DNA from 4 places in the Pantoea phyllosphaerae genome. Region 1 is predicted to be linked to each of the others. Evidence: predicted binding sites of a transcription regulator. Region 1 holds the regulator's gene; each other region holds the start of a gene.
The links. The regulator PurR, encoded in region 1, represses purine synthesis genes. The targets are predictions, from matches to a motif close to CANGCAAACGTTTGCNTG.
Positions count from the first base shown of each region.

Region 2: a site for PurR is predicted at 2,475-2,492, ahead of serA (phosphoglycerate dehydrogenase). Genes of this name have one in related genera too.
Region 3: a site for PurR is predicted at 2,162-2,179, ahead of gcvT (glycine cleavage system aminomethyltransferase GcvT). Genes of this name have one in related genera too.
Region 4: a site for PurR is predicted at 1,587-1,604, ahead of ACR6A7_RS17840 (nucleobase:cation symporter-2 family protein). Genes of this name have one in related genera too.

Region 1 covers NZ_JBPFDE010000023.1:5,215-9,655, reverse strand. Annotated here, with positions in the region: gene rnt (ribonuclease T) at 1-290, shown strand, start outside; gene ACR6A7_RS20230 (Grx4 family monothiol glutaredoxin) at 334-669, opposite strand; gene ACR6A7_RS20225 (C40 family peptidase) at 1,032-1,832, shown strand; gene cydH (cytochrome bd-I oxidase subunit CydH) at 1,880-1,969, opposite strand; gene purR (HTH-type transcriptional repressor PurR) at 2,255-3,280, shown strand; gene punR (DNA-binding transcriptional activator PunR) at 3,277-4,182, opposite strand; gene punC (purine nucleoside transporter PunC) at 4,303-4,441, shown strand, end outside.
Region 2 covers NZ_JBPFDE010000011.1:62,466-66,906, forward strand. Annotated here, with positions in the region: gene ACR6A7_RS15150 (oxidative stress defense protein) at 1-404, shown strand, start outside; gene ACR6A7_RS15155 (LysR family transcriptional regulator ArgP) at 520-1,425, opposite strand; gene rpiA (ribose-5-phosphate isomerase RpiA) at 1,633-2,292, shown strand; gene serA (phosphoglycerate dehydrogenase) at 2,573-3,811, shown strand; gene ACR6A7_RS15170 (5-formyltetrahydrofolate cyclo-ligase) at 3,887-4,441, opposite strand, start outside.
Region 3 covers NZ_JBPFDE010000011.1:70,293-74,733, forward strand. Annotated here, with positions in the region: gene ubiH (2-octaprenyl-6-methoxyphenyl hydroxylase) at 1-579, shown strand, start outside; gene ubiI (FAD-dependent 2-octaprenylphenol hydroxylase) at 593-1,795, shown strand; gene gcvT (glycine cleavage system aminomethyltransferase GcvT) at 2,237-3,331, shown strand; gene gcvH (glycine cleavage system protein GcvH) at 3,354-3,740, shown strand; gene gcvP (aminomethyl-transferring glycine dehydrogenase) at 3,823-4,441, shown strand, end outside.
Region 4 covers NZ_JBPFDE010000015.1:79,364-83,804, reverse strand. Annotated here, with positions in the region: gene ACR6A7_RS17845 (AsmA family protein) at 1-29, opposite strand, end outside; gene ACR6A7_RS17840 (nucleobase:cation symporter-2 family protein) at 150-1,535, opposite strand; gene recG (ATP-dependent DNA helicase RecG) at 1,661-3,739, opposite strand; gene trmH (tRNA (guanosine(18)-2'-O)-methyltransferase TrmH) at 3,736-4,434, opposite strand; gene spoT (bifunctional GTP diphosphokinase/guanosine-3',5'-bis pyrophosphate 3'-pyrophosphohydrolase) at 4,438-4,441, opposite strand, start outside.

The sequences.
Region 1 (4,441 bases):
TGATGGCCGCCGCCGGGCGCGCTGGGCTGAAGCGCAACCCCTTCCATCCCTTTGCCACCTTCGACACCGCCGCGCTGAGCGGGCTGGTGCTGGGGCAGACAGTGCTGGCAAAAGCCTGTAAAGCGGCAGGCATGGATTTTGACAGCACCCAGGCGCACTCTGCGCTCTACGATACCGAGCAGACGGCAACGCTGTTCTGCGAGCTGGTAAACCGCTGGAAACGGCTGGGCGGCTGGCCGCTGCCGATGGCAGCGAGCGACGACGCGGAAACGGCGCCGGAGCAGGCGTAAAAAAAAGGCCGACTTGCGTCGGCCTTTTCAATTGCGCGGATTTTTATTCCGCTTCTTTGTGCTTTTCTGCTGTCTCTTTAATCAGCGACTGCAGTTCGCCGCGCTGGAACATCTCGACGATAATATCGCAGCCGCCAACCAGTTCACCGTCTACCCACAGCTGCGGGAAGGTCGGCCAGTTGGCATATTTCGGCAGCTCGGCGCGAATATCAGGGTTCTGCAGAATATCCACGTAAGCAAAGCGCTCACCGCAGGCAGAGAGCGCCTGCACCGCCTGTGCAGAGAAACCGCAGCTTGGCAGTTTCGGCGAGCCTTTCATATACAGCAGGACCGGGTTTTCTGCGATCTGGCGCTGAATTTTTTCTACAGTACTCATAATTGCCTTCCTTAATTCCCTACTTCGTGTTTGTTTATTGTAGCGACTTCGCCCCGTCCCTGAAAACGACAATTTCTCGCTTGTCGGGTGAAACCGCCATGTTTGTTAAGTTCTTTAGTAAAGATCTGATTTTTTCTGACGATAATCAAAACTTAAGCTGTTCATATCTGGTAATAACTTTGCTGCTATAAGCCGCTGAAATTGCTTATTTTAAACCCAACTGCAACCCTGTAACAGTTTAATAGAAAAATGGCTTAACTTTTGAAAAAAACCTGGCTTAGAATGGCCCCGGCGCTGATCTCCGATCAGATTTTTCTAACCTCGTTACGGCCTGTTGTCGTAACCGCTAACCCTGTAACCGGACTATGCGATTACTGATTACGCTCTTTATATTAGCTTTCGCGCAGCTGTTCATGAACATCGCTTCGGCTTCGCCGCAAGCGCCGGTTAACGCCAGCCTGCACAAGGCAGAGAAAAAAAGCGCGCGCGAAGATGAGCGCCGCAAACGGCGACCGGTCAAAACCAGCGCGAAAAAAGCGCGCTCTTCTACTGCGCAAAAACTCAAACTGAAAAAGCAGAAGAAGATTGAAACGGCTAAGCTTTCCGCTTCCGCCGCCGACACGAAAAAAACCCTGAAATCCTCTCGCAAACGCTATGGCCGCCAGCGCACGCTGACCACCGCAAAAGCCACTCCTCTCACGCCGCTGGATGCCGACGCCACTTCCACCCTCAAAATGAGCAAGTCCCATCGCCTGCGCTACCAGAAAGCACGCGAAACGGCGATGACCAAGCTGATGGGTCAGCTCGGCAAACCTTATCAGTGGGGCGGTACGTCACCGCACACCGGTTTCGACTGCAGCGGCCTCGTCTGGTACGCCTATAAAGACCTGGTAAAATTCAGAATTCCGCGCACCGCCAACGAAATGTACCATCTGCGCGACGCTGCGCCGGTGAAGCGCGAGTCGCTGGAGAAAGGCGATCTGGTCTTCTTTCGCATCAACGGCCGCGGCACCGCTGACCACGTCGGGGTTTATCTCGGCAACGGCAAATTCATTCAGTCGCCGCGCACTGGTAAAGATATCCAGATTAGCGGGCTTTCGGATGATTACTGGCAGCGTCACTACATCGGCGCGCGCCGGGTGATGACGCCGAAAACCATTCGCTAAGCGCCATAAAAAAACCGGGATAATCCCGGTTTTTTTATGGCTGTCTGTTAGTGCATGACGGCGGTAAAACTAAAGGCCACAATCATCAGCAGTGCCGCGCCGGTGGTCATCAACGCCAGTTTTAAATCGGTGCTCATTACCTCTCCTTATCCTTACAATTGTCAGGGTCTTGTGTGATTTTCCCATAGTTGCCGGTAAAAATCTCGTTTTATCCCGCAAGCCTTGTTAGAATCCCCGGCTCTGTTGCGCAACTGACGCAACGCCCGTGCCGTTCGCACGCAACAGCCCCTGTTTTGTCCTGCCCAGTGAGTATTTCACCGACAAAAACTGTAGCGAATTAACAGAAAACTCTCTTAGCGGACGCAAACGTTTAACATTATGCTTATCAGTAGCTTATTGATAAGTTCTGGAGTCTCTTTTTAATGGCAACAATCAAAGATGTCGCGAAGCGCGCGGGTGTCTCCACCACCACCGTTTCTCACGTGATCAATAAAACGCGCTTCGTTGCGGAAGAGACGCGCAACGCCGTCTGGCAGGCGATTCAGGAATTACACTATTCGCCCAGCGCTGTGGCGCGCAGCCTGAAGGTTAACCACACCAAAACGCTGGGGCTGCTGGCTACCTCCAGCGAAGCCCCCTATTTTGCGGAAATCATCGAAGCGGTTGAGCATCACTGCTTCGAGCGGGGCTATACCTTAATTCTCGGCAACGCCCACAACGATCTGCAGAAGCAGCGCGCCTATCTGTCGATGATGGCGCAGAAGCGCGTCGACGGCCTGCTGGTCATGTGCTCCGAGTATCCGGACGATCTGCTGAAGATGCTGGAAGAGAACCGCAATATTCCGATGGTGGTGATGGACTGGGGTGAATCGCGCGGCGACTTTACCGACACCGTGCTCGACAACGCTTTTCAGGGCGGCTATCTGGCGGGACGCTATCTGATTGAACGCGGCCATCGCGATATCGGAGCGATTCCTGGCCAGCTGGAGCGCAACACCGGCGGCGGACGCCACGCGGGCTTTTTGCAAGCGCTGGAGGAAGCGGGCATCTCGGTGCGTCCCGAGTGGATCGTACAGGGCGATTTCGAGCCGGAGTCGGGCTACCAGGCGATGCAGCAGATCCTGCAGCAGAAGCAGCGCCCGACGGCGATCTTCTGCGGCGGCGATATTATGGCGATGGGCGCGATCTGCGCCGCCGACGAGATGGGCCTGCGCGTGCCGCAGGATATTTCGGTGATCGGCTATGACAATGTGCGCAACGCGCGCTACTTCACGCCGGCGCTGACCACCGTGCATCAGCCGAAAGCCGAACTGGGCGAGAAGGCGCTGGAGATGCTGCTCGATCGCATTACCAGCAAACGCGAAGTGTCGCAGACCATCGAAGTGCGTCCTACGCTGATTGAGCGCCGCTCAGTCGGCGACGGCCCGTTCCGCGACTATCGCCGTTAATCCTCGCTTAACCACTCCTGGTTGAGCGTTTGCGCATCGCCGAGATAGCTGAGCAGCCAGCTGAGCGCCGGCGATGCGTGCGCCTCCGACCAGCTCACGCAGCAGGGGCTTTCCGGAAAAGGCGCAGGCAGCGCCAGCTCTGCCAGCTCGCCCTTATCCAGCAGCGGCCGCGCCAGATGGCCCGGCATCATCGCCACGCATAAGCCATCCAGTACGCACGCCAGCCCCGCCTGCCAGTCCGGCACCACCAGACGCCGCTGGTTGTCCAGCGTCCAGGTCATGCGGCGCGGCAGCGCGCGCGAGGTATCCTCCAGCACCAGCGATGGCCAGGCGCGCAGCGCATCGTCGTCGAGCTGCGGCTGGTGCGTCAGCGGATGGTGGCGCGCCACGACGCAGCGCCAGTTCAGCGCCCCCATATCGCGAAAGGAGAAGCGCCCGCCGACCGGGATCGCCTGAGTGGCGCCGATCGCCACCTCAACGCGCCCGTCGGCCAGCGCGTCCCAGACGCCGTTAAACACCTCATAGCTGATGTGCAGTTCCATATCGGGAAAGTGGCGATAGAAATCAGTCACCAGCTGGCGGCTGCGCGGCAGCTTCACAATGCGATCGACGGCGATGCTAAGCTGCCCGCGCCAGCCGTTAGCCAGCTGCTGGCACTGCCTGCGGGTGGCGAGCATTTTTTTGATAACCTCGCGCCCTTCACGCACAAAATGCTCGCCAGCGGCGGTCAACGCCACGTCGCGATGCTGTCGCTCAAACAGCGGCACCGCCAGCCAGGTTTCCAGCTGACGCACCGTATAGCTGACGGCAGAGGGCACGCGATGCAGCTCCTGCGCGGCGGCGCTGAAACTGCCGGTGCGCGCCACGGCGTCTACCACCTCAAGCGTATATTCGGACCACATGCTTTTTCCTTTCAAAAATTTTCACAGCACTCTGCAAATATTAACGTTTCACAGTAACGGGCGCACCCTTTTACACTCTGCCGCGTTTAACCTGCCTGTCGAAATATGAGAGTAAAAATCATGCTGTCATCAAAAGGATTTCTGCCCTACCTCGCTCTGCTCAGCATGCTGGGCTTTCTGGCGACCGATATGTATCTGCCCGCCTTCGGCGCGATGCAGATCAGCTTTAATACCTCGCCCGGCATTATCAGCGCCAGTA
Region 2 (4,441 bases), on a different contig from region 1:
GCGCGGTGCGCCAGGTGCAGGTGACGCTGCGTCAGCTGGATAAGCTGAACGAGCTGCTGGACGGCGCGCTGAAAAGCGGCCTGAACGAGATCCGCTCGGTCGAGCTGGGCGTCACCAATCCCGACAGCTATAAGGCACAGGCGCGCAAGGCGGCGATTGATAACGCGACGCAGCAGGCCGCCGCGCTGGCGGAAGGCTTTAACGCGAAGCTTGGCCCGGTTTACAGCATTCGCTACCACGTGTCCAACTATCAGCCGATGCCGATGGCGCGCATGTATAAGGCCGCCGCGCCGGCTGCGGATACCTCCGCGCAGCAGACCTACGAGCAGCAGAGCATTCACTTTGACGATCAGGTGGATGTGGTGTTCGATATCAAACCCAATACCGCGGGTACGCAGCAGTAATGAAAAAAGGGGCGCTAAGCGCCCCTTTTTTTGTGTTTTTTAGACAGCAAATGAGTCAAATGCGGGCGGCATAAAGCGAAGGGCAAAGCGCCCCTTACTTCAGGCGCGAACGGACTCAGGCCGCTAAATCATCCTGGCGCAGCACGCGATGGCCGTGGGCGATCAGCGCGTCGGTAACGCGGCGCATCAGGCGGCTCTCCGGCGCAAAACGGTGCCAGTAGAGCATGCGGCGCTGGCAGAGGCCCGGCGTCAAATCGAGCAGCTCGCCGCCCGCCAGCTCGCGCTCAATCTGCAGATGCGGGATCATACAGCAGGTTGAACCCTGGCGCGCCAGCTGCACAAACGCCTCCGAGGAGTTCACGATATGGCAGGGGACGCTGCCCGGCGACAGATCGAAATTCTGCTGTAAAAAGGCCTGATGCATATCGTCGAGATGGTCGAAAGCGACCGCTGGCGCTTTGAGCAGCGCCGAGCGGGTGACGCCGTTGGGGAAGTAGCGCGCGGCGAACTCCGGCGAGGCGACGAACAGATAGTCGAGCGCGCCAAGCTGATCGACCAGGCAGCTCGGCAGCGGCTGCGGCTGAATACTGACCGCGCCCACCACTTCGCCGCGGCGCAGCCGTTCCTGCGTGCGGGTTTCATCTTCGACCTGCAAATTAAGGCGCACCGGCGAGTCCGCCAGCACATCCTTCAGCGCAGGCAGCAGCCAGGTCGCCAGACTGTCGGCGTTAACCGCCAGCGACAGCAGCAGCGGCGTGGTGCCGCCGTTCTCATCGCTTAGCCACTCCTCTTCCAGCAGCTCGACCTGATGCAGCAGCGCCAGCAGCTTCTGACCCTGCTCTGTAGGGCGCGGCGGCACGGTACGCACCAGCAGCGGCTGGCCGAACAGGTTCTCCAGCTGCTTGATACGCTGCGATACGGCCGACTGCGTAATGCATAACTTTTGTGCGGCGCGCTCAAAGCCGCGTTCGCGAATCACTGCATCCAGCGCCTGAAGCGTTCGATAATCCGGGCGTTTCATTGTTGTTCTCTCTCCTTCAGGGTGGACGATACTATGCCACAAAAAATGCATCTGGCGCGCGTCGAAGGGGCTTTCCCTGCGCCGCGCGTCGCTTTTTTTGCGGAGTGGCTTCCAAAGCGATCACGTCAGCGGAAACAGCCGCGCACATTCGGCAGGCGTTGCTTTATACTACGCGCACTTCGTTGTCGCACAGGTTTTAAACATATCATGACCCAGGATGAACTGAAAAAAGCCGTAGGCTGGGCTGCACTGAAATATGTGCAGCCGGGTACTGTCGTCGGCGTCGGCACTGGCTCCACCGCCGCGCACTTTATCGACGCGCTCGCCACGATGAAACAGCAGATTGAAGGCGCGGTTTCCAGCTCGGAAGCCTCGACGCTGAAGCTGAAAGCGCTTGGCATTCCGGTCTTTGATCTCAATGAGATCGACGATCTGGCGATCTATGTCGACGGCGCGGATGAGATCAACCCGCAGATGCAGATGATTAAAGGCGGCGGCGCGGCCCTGACGCGCGAGAAGATCGTGGCGGCCGTCGCGCGCAAGTTCATCTGTATCGCCGACGCCTCGAAAGAGGTGGACGTGCTGGGGCGCTTCCCGCTGCCGGTCGAGGTGATCCCAATGGCGCGCGCCTTCGTCGCCCGCGAGCTGGTTAAGCTCGGCGGCCTGCCGGAGTATCGCCAGCATGTCGTCACCGACAACGGCAATATTATTCTCGACGTGCATAACCTGACGATTCTCGATCCTGTCGCGCTGGAAAAAAGCATCAACGCGCTGCCCGGCGTGGTCACCGTTGGCCTGTTTGCTACGCGCGGCGCTGATATTGCGCTGATCGGCACGCCGGACGGCGTAAAAACCATCGAAAAATGATCTGTCCGGCGCGATAAGCGCGCCGGTTATTTCCCTGCGCAAAACATCTTTTCTTTCGCCGCCTAAATTCGGTGACTTATGTCACATAACCGACATCCACAGCAGGTTCGTTCTTTGTTCGCGGTTCAGCCCCCGATTTTGTGCGGCAATGTGCTGGGCTCAGGCTTCCCCATGCTGGCCGCAAGGCAAACGGTTGTATTGCCGCAGGCGTAAATTTTGATATTTTGACAGAAGGCGCGCTTATGGCGGCCATTGTTGAAATCACAATAGGGTCGGGGAAATGGCAAAGGTATCACTGGAAAAAGACAAGATTAAGTTCCTGCTGGTGGAAGGCGTTCACCAGAGCGCGCTGGAAAATCTGCGCGCGGCGGGTTACACCAACATCGAATTCCATAAAGGCGCGCTGGATGACGAAGCGCTGAAAGCCTCCATTCGGGATGCGCACTTCATCGGCATCCGCTCCCGCACCCAGCTGACGGAAGAGATTTTTGCCGCGGCGGAAAAACTGGTCGCCGTGGGCTGTTTCTGCATCGGCACCAACCAGGTCGATCTTAACGCAGCGGCAACGCGCGGCATTCCCGTGTTCAACGCGCCGTTCTCTAATACCCGCTCGGTCGCCGAACTGGTTATCGGCGAAATGCTGCTGATGCTGCGCGGCATCCCTGAAGCAAACGCCAAGGCGCATCGCGGCATCTGGAACAAAAACGCCGTCGGCTCGTTTGAGGCGCGCGGCAAAAAGCTTGGTATCGTCGGCTATGGCCATATTGGCATGCAGCTTGGCGTACTGGCTGAAAGCCTGGGCATGCACGTCTTTTTCTACGACATTGAAAACAAACTGCCGCTTGGTAATGCCACGCAGGTGCGCCACCTGGCCGACCTGCTGAATATGAGCGATGTGGTCAGCCTGCACGTGCCGGAAACGCCCTCGACGCAGGATATGATCGGCGCGCAGGAGCTGGCGCAGATGAAGAAGGGCGCGTTGCTGATCAACGCTTCGCGCGGCACCGTGGTCGATATTCCGGCGCTGTGCGACGCGCTGAGTAGCAAACATCTGGCGGGCGCCGCGATCGACGTTTTCCCGCTTGAGCCCGCGACCAACAGCGAACCCTTTAATTCGCCGCTGTGCGAGTTCGATAACGTGATCCTGACGCCGCACATCGGCGGTTCGACCCAGGAGGCGCAGGAGAATATCGGTATCGAAGTAGCGGGCAAGCTGGCTAAATATTCTGATAACGGCTCAACGCTCTCGGCGGTCAACTTTCCGGAAGTGTCGCTGCCGATGCACGGCGCCAGCGCCAGTCGTCTGCTGCACATTCATGAAAACCGTCCGGGCGTGCTGACGGCAATCAACCAGATCTTTGCCGAGCAGGGCATCAACATCGCTGCGCAGTTCCTGCAAACCTCGCCAATGATGGGCTACGTGGTGATTGACATTGATGCGCCGCAGGATCGGGCGGACAAAGCGCTGCAGCTGATGAAGAGGATTCCGGGCACCATTCGCGCCCGTCTGCTCTACTGATTTCGCTTTACTGAAACCGGGCCGTCTGCCTTTTTCGCAGACGGCCCTTTCTTTTCCGCCACAGGCTCACTCCCGCTATTCCCACTGCCACAGGCGCGACGGCGTCAGTACGGCGGGCAGGGGCACATCCCACTCCTCTGCGGGCAACTGCTCTACGTGCTGGCAGTCATGCGCCACGCCCACCGGTAAAAAACCGTGCTGACGCCAGTTCTGCAGGGTGCGGTCGTAAAAGCCGCCGCCCATGCCGAGCCGCTGCCCGCTGCTGTCAAAGGCCACCAGCGGCACCATCATCACATCCAGCCGATCCAGCGTAATCAGCTGGCGGATATCAAGCGGCGGTTCAGGAATACGCAGTTTATTCGGCGTTAGCGCGGTTTCCGGCGTATAGCGCAGAAACAGCAGCTGGCCAGCGGAGAAAGGGTGCAGCACCGGCAGATAAACCTGCTTTTTCTGCTGCCACAGCTTAGCGATAAGCGGCCGGGTATTGAGTTCGCCGTCTACCGATAAAAAGAGCGCGATATGGCTGGCGTTGGCAAGAGGGGCGAAGTTAACGGCGTGCTCCGCCATCAGATCGGCGGCCTGTTCCTGCTGCTCAGGCGTCAGGGCGCGGCGCAAATGGCGCACGTGCTG
Region 3 (4,441 bases), on a different contig from region 1:
TTTGAGCGCTTTACCGAGCACGGCCCGCTGGCGCTGCTGCCGATGTCGGACAACCGCCTGTCGCTGGTGTGGTGCCATCCTCTCTCGGCGCGTGAAGAGATCGCGCGCTGGAGCGACGACGAATTTCTGACGCAGCTGCAGCGCGCGTTTGGCTGGCGCCTGGGGCGTTTTACCCACGCGGGCCAGCGCGAGAGTTATCCGCTGGCGCTGCAGAGCGCCGGGCAGCAGACGTCGCACCGGCTGGCGCTGGTCGGCAATGCGGCGCAGACGCTGCATCCGATCGCCGGGCAGGGCTTCAACCTTGGGCTGCGCGACGTGATGTCGCTGGCGGAGACGCTGGCGGCCGCGCATCGTCAGCAGCAGGATGTGGGCAGCTACGCCGTTCTGCATCGCTATCAGCAGCGCCGTCAGCCCGATCGCGCGGCGACGATAGGCATCACTGACGGGCTGGTGCGGCTGTTCGCCAATCGCTATGCGCCGCTGGTGGTGGGACGAAATCTGGGGCTGATGGCGATGGATCATCTGCCGTGGCTGCGTAATCAACTGGCCGAGCGCACGCTGGGCTGGGTTAAGCGTTAACTAAGGGGCACCGATGCAAAGTTTTGATGTGGTTATCGCCGGCGGCGGCATGGTAGGACTGGCGGTCGCCTGCGGTTTGCAGGGCAGCGGGCTGCGCGTCGCCGTGCTGGAAAAAACGGCGGAGCCGCAGTTTGACGCCAGCGCTGCGCCGTCGATTCGCGTATCGGCGATCAACGCCGCCAGCGAGCGGCTGCTGCAGAAGCTGGACGTCTGGTCCGATATTCTGGCGCGTCGCGCCAGCGCCTATCACGGCATGGAGGTGTGGGATCGCGACAGTTTCGGCGCCATTAGCTTCGATGATGAGCAGCAGGGAGTGACCCATCTGGGACACATTGTCGAAAATCCGGCGATACACAGCGCCCTCTGGCAGCGCGCCAGCCGCTGCAGCGACGTTACCCTTATGGCGCCTTCGCAGCTGCAGCAGGTGGCGTTCGGCGAAAACGAAGCTTTTGTGACCCTGCAGGATGGCACCATGCTGACCGCGCGCCTGCTGATCGCCGCGGACGGGGCCAACTCCTGGCTGCGCAACAAAGCCGATATTCCGTTGACCTTCTGGGATTACGATCACCATGCGCTGGTGGCGAATATCCGCACCGAGCAGCCGCATGACGCGGTGGCGCGCCAGGTCTTCCACGGCGACGGCATTCTGGCGTTCCTGCCGATGCAGGATCCGCACCTGAGCTCAATCGTCTGGTCGCTCTCGCCGCAGGAGGCGAGTCGGCTGGAGAGCATGCCGCAGGCGCTCTTCAATCAGCAGCTGGCGGTGGCGTTCGATATGCGCCTCGGCCTCTGTGAACTGGCGAGCGAGCGTAAATCTTTTCCGCTGATGGCGCGCTACGCCCGTAATTTCGCGGCGCATCGTCTGGCGCTGGTGGGCGACGCCGCACATACCATTCATCCGCTGGCGGGGCAGGGCGTGAATCTCGGCTTTATGGACGCCGCAGAGCTGATTGGCGAAATCCGCCGCCTGCACCAGCAGGGCAAGGATATCGGCCAGCATCTCTATCTGCGTCGCTACGAGCGCAGCCGCAAACACAGCGCGGCGCTGATGCTGGCGAGCATGCAGGGCTTCCGCGAGCTGTTCGCCGGCACTCATCCGGCGAAAAAGCTGCTGCGCGATTTGGGGCTGAAGCTGGCGGATACGCTGCCCGGCGTCAAACCCACGATGCTGCGTCAGGCGATGGGGCTGCACGATATGCCTGCCTGGCTGCGCTAAGCCGCGCGGCGTCTTCTCGAAGCCAGCTTCGCGCTGGCTTTTTTACGCCTTTTGCTCAGCCTGCACCAAAAGCGAGCAGGGCTGCACCTTTAGCGCGCCTCGTTTGATTTATTCTAATTTCACCCCTCTCTTCGCATTAGTTTTATTTGTCTCATGCCTTCCTCTGCCAGGCGCGTTTTTAACATTTTGCGCGCCACTGCTGATTATCTTGCTGCGTATAACGGCGATGAACCTCTTTTCTGCGTGGTAAATCACAAAAACGCAGTTAATTATGCTGTCGTCTTTGCGCGGCGCTTAAAAGCCATGCTTCAATTCGACCCTGTACAGCTTATGGTTAAATCGTCTTTTCAATGATAACGTCAGGGAAAAGAGAACGTTTGCGCCGGGCGATAAGCAGGCTGACGCCCGCCCGAAACTTACCCGCTTCGCGACAGGATGGTTATGACTCAGCAAACCCCTTTGTTTGAACAGCATCAGGCCTGCGGCGCCCGCATGGTCGACTTCCACGGCTGGATGATGCCGCTGCACTACGGTTCGCAAATTGACGAACACCATGCCGTGCGTCAGGACGCCGGGATGTTCGACGTGTCGCATATGACTATCGTCGATCTGCACGGCGCGCAGACGCGCGACTTCCTGCGATATCTGCTGGCGAACGACGTTGCTCGCCTGACGCAGCCTGGCAAAGCGCTCTACACCGGCATGTTGAACGCCTCCGGTGGCGTCATTGACGATTTAATTGTTTACTTTATGAGCGAAGATTTTTTCCGTCTGGTGGTCAACTCGGCCACGCGCGAGAAGGATCTGGCGTGGATCGGCAAGCATGCTCAGGCTTATGGCGTGGCGCTGACCGAGCGCGACGACCTGGCGCTTATCGCCGTACAGGGGCCGCAGGCGCAGCAGAAGGCGCAGACGCTGTTCAACCCGGCGCAGCGCGAAGCGGTTGCCGGGATGAAACCCTTTTTCGGCGTGCAGTCCGGCGACCTGTTTATCGCCACTACCGGCTACACCGGCGAAGCGGGCTATGAAATTGCGCTGCCTGCCGCCGCGGCGGCAGATTTCTGGCAGCGTCTGCTGGCAGCAGGCGTTAAACCGGCTGGCCTGGGGGCACGCGACACGCTGCGTCTGGAAGCGGGCATGAACCTCTACGGCCAGGAGATGGACGAAGGCGTCTCGCCGCTGGCGGCCAATATGGGCTGGACCATCTGCTGGGAGCCAGCCGATCGCGATTTTATTGGGCGCGACGCGCTGGAGATGCAGCGTGAAAAAGGCACAGACAAGCTGGTTGGCCTGATCATGACGGAGAAAGGGGTGCTGCGCGGCGGCCAGCCGGTACGCTTTACCGACGCGCAGGGCCAGCCGCAGCAGGGCGTGATCACCAGCGGCTCCTTCTCGCCGACGCTCGGCTACAGCATTGCGCTGGCGCGCGTGCCGGCAGGCATCGGCGAAAGCGCTATCGTCGAAATCCGCCAGCGCGAAATGCCGGTAAACGTAACCAAACCTGTTTTTGTACGCGGCGGCAAGCCGGTTCAGTAATCTATTTTCAGGAGAAAGGGCGATGAGCAATGTGCCAAATGAATTGAAATACCGTGACAGTCATGAGTGGGTGCGTAAGGAAGCGGATGGCACCTTTACCGTCGGCATTACCGAGCACGCGCAGGAGCTGTTAGGCGACATGGTCTTTGTCGATCTGCCGGACGTCGGCAACAGCTACTCAGCGGGCGACGAATGCGCCGTCGCGGAATCGGTCAAGGCCGCGTCCGACATCTATGCGCCCGTCAGCGGCGAAATCGTCGCCGTCAATGAGGCGCTGGGCGATGCGCCGGAGCTGGTCAACAGCGAGCCCTACGCCGCCGGTTGGCTGTTCAGAATCAAAGCCAGCGACGAATCCGAGCTCGATTCGCTGCTGGACGCGGACGCCTATAAAGCCTCCATCGACGAATAAGCAACAGGGCGGCCAGACCTCGCTGGCCGCTTTTTATCCCTTGCTTTCTCTCTACTCCAGCCCGATTCAGGATTGACTGCACATGACCCAGACTTTGAGCCAGCTCGAACACAACGGCGCCTTTATTGAACGCCATATCGGTCCCTCGCCGGAACAACAGGCTTTGATGCTGGAGGCGATCGGCGCCAGCTCGCTGGACGCGCTGATCGGCACTATTGTGCCCGCCGATATCCAGCTGCCAGGCCCGCCCGCGGTGGGCGATGCGGCGACCGAGCAGCAGGCGCTGGCCGAACTCAAGGCGATTGCCAGTCAGAATCAGCGTTACAAATCCTGGATCGGTATGGGCTACAGCGCGGCGATCACGCCACCGGTGATCCTGCGCAATATGCTGGAAAATCCGGGCTGGTACACCGCCTATACCCCCTATCAGCCGGAAGTGTCGCAGGGCCGCCTGGAGGCGCTGCTCAACTTTCAGCAGGTGACGCTCGATCTGACCGGTCTGGACGTCGCCTCCGCCTCGCTGCTGGATGAAGCCACGGCGGCGGCGGAAGCGATGGCGATGGCGAAGCGCGTCAGCAAGCTTAAAAACGCCGGCAAATTCTTTATCGCCGACGATATCCATCCGCAAACGCTGGACGTGGTGCGCACCCGCGCCGAAACCTTCGGCTTCGAGCTGATTATCGACCGCGCCGAAAAAGCGC
Region 4 (4,441 bases), on a different contig from region 1:
GTAAGAAAAAATTTTCCAAGAAATTTCATTGTATCCATCCCGCCATCTTTCCGGTCAGTGCTTGTTATGCCTGAATTACCGTTGTAGCTCAACAGCCTGGATGTAAATACGAATAAATAGCAGAGGCGGGCCGCCGCCCGCCGGAGAGGTTACTTTTCCTGCGGAAAGATCAGGTTCAGCACGATGGCGGTGATGCCGCCTGCGGCGATGCCGGAAGAGAGCAGGGTCTTCAGCCAGTCTGGCGCGAACTGCAGGATCAGCGGCTGCTGTGATACGCCCAGCCCGACCGCAAGCGACAGCGCGATAATCATAATCGCACGGCGGTTCAGCGGCTCGCGCGACACGATGCGTACGCCGGAGGCGGCGATGGTGCCGAACATGACGATGGTCGCGCCACCCAGCACCGGTTCCGGAATATGCTGCACAAAACCGCTCACCGCTGGAAACAGACCCAGCACGATCAGCATTAGCGCGACCACAAAGCCGACGTAGCGGCTGGCGACGCCGGTCAGCTGGATAACGCCGTTGTTCTGGCCAAAACAGGAGTTGGGAAAGGTATTAAACAGCGCGGAGACAAATGAGTTCAGCCCGTTCGCCAGCACACCGCCTTTCAGACGCTGCATATAGAGCGGACCGCTCACCGGCTGCTCTGAAACATCCGAGGTCGCGGTAATATCGCCGATCGTCTCCAGTGAGGTGACCATAAACACCAGCATCAGCGGCACCAGCAGGTTCCAGTCGAAGCCCAGCCCATAATAGAGGGGCGTCGGCACTGCGACCAGCGGCTGGCTGGTCGGCGCGGCGGTTGGCGGCAGCATATCCATCAGCCAGGCGGCGAGATAGCCGATCGCCATGGCGATAACCAGCGACGCGACGCGCAGATAAGGATTGCGCTGACGGTTGAGCAGGATGATCACCGCCAGCACCACGCCCGCCAGCAGCAGGTTTTTCGGCGCGCCGAAGCTGTGATCGTTCATCGCGGCGAAGCCGCCGCCAATAGAGGTCAGGCCGACCTGAATCAGCGACAGGCCGATAATCATCACTACAATGCCGGAGACCAGCGGAGTGATAATGCGGCGCGCCAGGTGCAGAACGCGCGACAGCACCATTTCAGTACAGGAGGCCACCATCAGCGTGCCGAACAGCGCCGCCATCATGGTCGGCACGTCGGCGCCGCCGTTTTTCAGCGCCATGCCGCCCATAATCAGGGGCGTGACAAAGTTGAAGCTGGTGCCCTGAATCGACAGCAGGCCCGAGCCAACCGGGCCCCAGGTTTTAATCTGCAGTAGCGAGGCGACGCCGGAGGCGAACAGCGACATGCTGATAATGTGCTGCGTATCCTGCGCAGGCAGGCCCAGCGCCTGACAAATCAGCAGCGCGGGCGTGATGACCGCCACAAACATCGCCAGCAGATGCTGACCGGCGGCAAACAGCGTTTGCGGCAGCGGCGGACGATCCTCAAGACGGTAAATCAGTTCGCTCTGGCGCGGCGGCGTCGATGTAGGGTGTGTGACGTCTGGTTGATTAACGGACATAAAGTGGCTTCCCGGTCTGTGAAGAGGGGGATTTTAAACCGCTGATGGCTGAAAGCAATCGTTTGCCAGCCTTTATCTTATGCGCGTCCAGGCGCAAGCGCAGTCAGATCAGAGAGGAGAGGGAATCAGACGTTGGTATAGCGTGCAGTTTCCGGCAGCCAGCGCTCGATCAGCGCCTTCGCCTGTTCAGGATAGTGCTGGTGGATATGGCGCGCCACGCGCTGTACATCCGGCACCATCGCCTGATCGCGCAGCAGATCCGCTACCTTAAACTCGGCGTTGCCGGTCTGGCGCGTGCCCAGCAGCTCGCCCGGACCGCGAATCTCCAGATCGTGCTGGGCGATGACGAAGCCGTCGTTGCTGTCGCGCAGCACCTGCAAACGACGCTGCGCGGTTTTGCTCAGCGGCGCTTTGTAGAGCAATACGCAGTGCGACGCCACTGCGCCGCGCCCGACGCGTCCGCGCAGCTGATGCAGCTGCGCCAGCCCCAGGCGTTCCGGGTTTTCGATAATCATCAGGCTGGCGTTAGGCACGTCGACCCCGACTTCAATCACCGTGGTCGCCACCAGCAGCTGCATCTCATTGGCCTTGAAGGCTGCCATGACCGCCTGCTTCTCTGCGGGCTTCATGCGGCCGTGTACCAGACCAATATTCAGGTCGGGCAGCGCGACTTTCAGGGCTTCCCAGCTCGCTTCCGCTGCCTGTGCCTCCAGCAGATCGGACTCTTCGATCAGCGTGCAGACCCAGTAAGCCTGGCGGCCATCCTGGCAGGCGTGCCGCACGCGGGCGATGATGTCATCGCGGCGGCTGTCGGGGATAGCGACGGTGGTGACCGGCGTACGGCCCGGCGGCAGCTCGTCAATGGTCGAGGTATCGAGATCGGCGTAGGCGGTCATCGCCAGGGTGCGCGGAATCGGCGTCGCGGTCATAATCAGCTGATGCGGATGGAAGCCCTGCTCTTCGCCTTTCTCCCACAGCGCCAGCCGCTGATGCACGCCGAAACGATGCTGCTCGTCGATAATCACCAGCGCCAGGCCGTTGAACTGCACCTGCTCCTGAAACAGCGCATGCGTGCCGACCACCATCGCCACCTGTCCGCTGGCGATCGCCTCCTGCTGCGCCTGTCGCGCTTTGCCTTTCTGTTTGCCAGCCAGCCAGCCGACTTCGATGCCCAGCGGCGCAAACCAGCTGCGGAAGTTACTGGCGTGCTGCTCTGCCAGCAGCTCGGTGGGCGCCATCAGTGCCACCTGTTTACCGTGGGCGATGACGTCGAGCGCCGCCAGCGCCGCGACCAGGGTTTTACCGGATCCCACGTCGCCCTGCACCAGGCGCATCATTGGGAAATCGTTGGTCAGATCGCGCTCAATCTCCTGCACCACGCGTTTTTGCGCGTTGGTCGGTGAGAAGGGCAATGCAGCCAGCAGTTTGTCGCTCAGCGTATGGCGCGGCGCCATCGGCAGCGCGTAATAGCGCTGCGCGCCGGCGCGTACCGCCAGCATGCTGAGGTTGTGCGCCAGCAGCTCTTCCAGGATCAGACGACGCTGCGCCGGATGGCGGCCATGCTCCAGCTCGCTCAGGCGCAGGTCCGGCGGCGGACGATGCAGCGTGCGCAGCGCCTCCGGCAGGCTAATCAATCCCTGCGCCAGCTCCTGCGGCAGCAGTTCGGCGATCGGCACGCTCTCCAGCAGCGTCAGCGCCTGATCGGTAAGGCTGCGCAGCGTGGCCTGACGGATACCTTCGGTGGTGGGATAGACCGGCGTCAGGGTCTCTTCCAGCGTAACCGGACTCTGCTCGCCCTGAACGCGATACTCGGGGTGAATGATTTCCGCGCCGCGCTGGCCGCGCTTGATCTCGCCATAGGCGGTTACGCGACGACCCGGCGCCAGGCTGTTCTTCATCCCGGCATTGAAGTTGAAGAAACGCATAGTGAGCACGCCGCTGCCATCGCTGATCTGACATACCAGCATGCGGCGTCGGCCAAAGGAGATGTCCGACTGCAAAACCTCGCCCTCTACCGTGGCCCAGATGCCGGGCAGCAGATCGTTAATGGCATAGAGTTGGGTGCGGTCTTCGTAGCGTAGCGGGAGATGGAGCAGCAGATCCTGAATGGTATGCAGGCCGAGCTTAGCCAGCTTCGCCGCCTGACTGGCGCCGACGCCGGTCAGGGTACTGAGCGGTATGGCATCCAGCAGGCGGCCTTTCATTTCTTTTTCCCCGTGGCCTGCATGCTGGCCCACCAGTCGGCGTCAGCTTCCACTTCACCCTGAGCGTTGATATGCGGATAGGGCAGACCTTTCTGCTTCGCCACGCGCGCCAGCACCGGATAGCCGCCTTCGAACAGCAGGCGCTGCTGCTCCTCTTCGTCCAGCAGGCTGTGCTGGCGCTGATAGAGTCCGGCGTTCTGCCGCTGGCGCTGCGCTTCGTAAAGGATCAGCGCAGAGGCCACGGAGACGTTCAGCGACTGCACCATGCCGACCATAGGAATAATGATGTCGCGATCGGCCAGCGCCAGCGCTTCGGCGGTGATGCCTGTTTTTTCCTGACCCATCAGAATGCAGGTCGGGCGGGTGTAATCTATGTCGCGAAAATCGACCGCTCTGGCCGACAGGTTGGTCGCCAGCACCTGCATGCCGCGATCTTTCAGGTGGGTAACTGCCTGGGCGATAGTGCGGTGAGTTTTAACTTTCACCCAGCTGTTGCTGCCGGCGGAAGCGGAAACCATGGTGCGCATCCGCTCGCTGGGCCAGACGGCGTGCACTTCGTGAATGCCCACCGCATCCGCCGTGCGGATCACCGCCGATACGTTGTGCGGTTTATGCACCTGTTCCATACAGACGGTGAGGTCGTGCTGGCGAAGCGCCAGCATCTCCTGAATACGAGCGAAGCGTTGGGCGTTCATGCGCTAG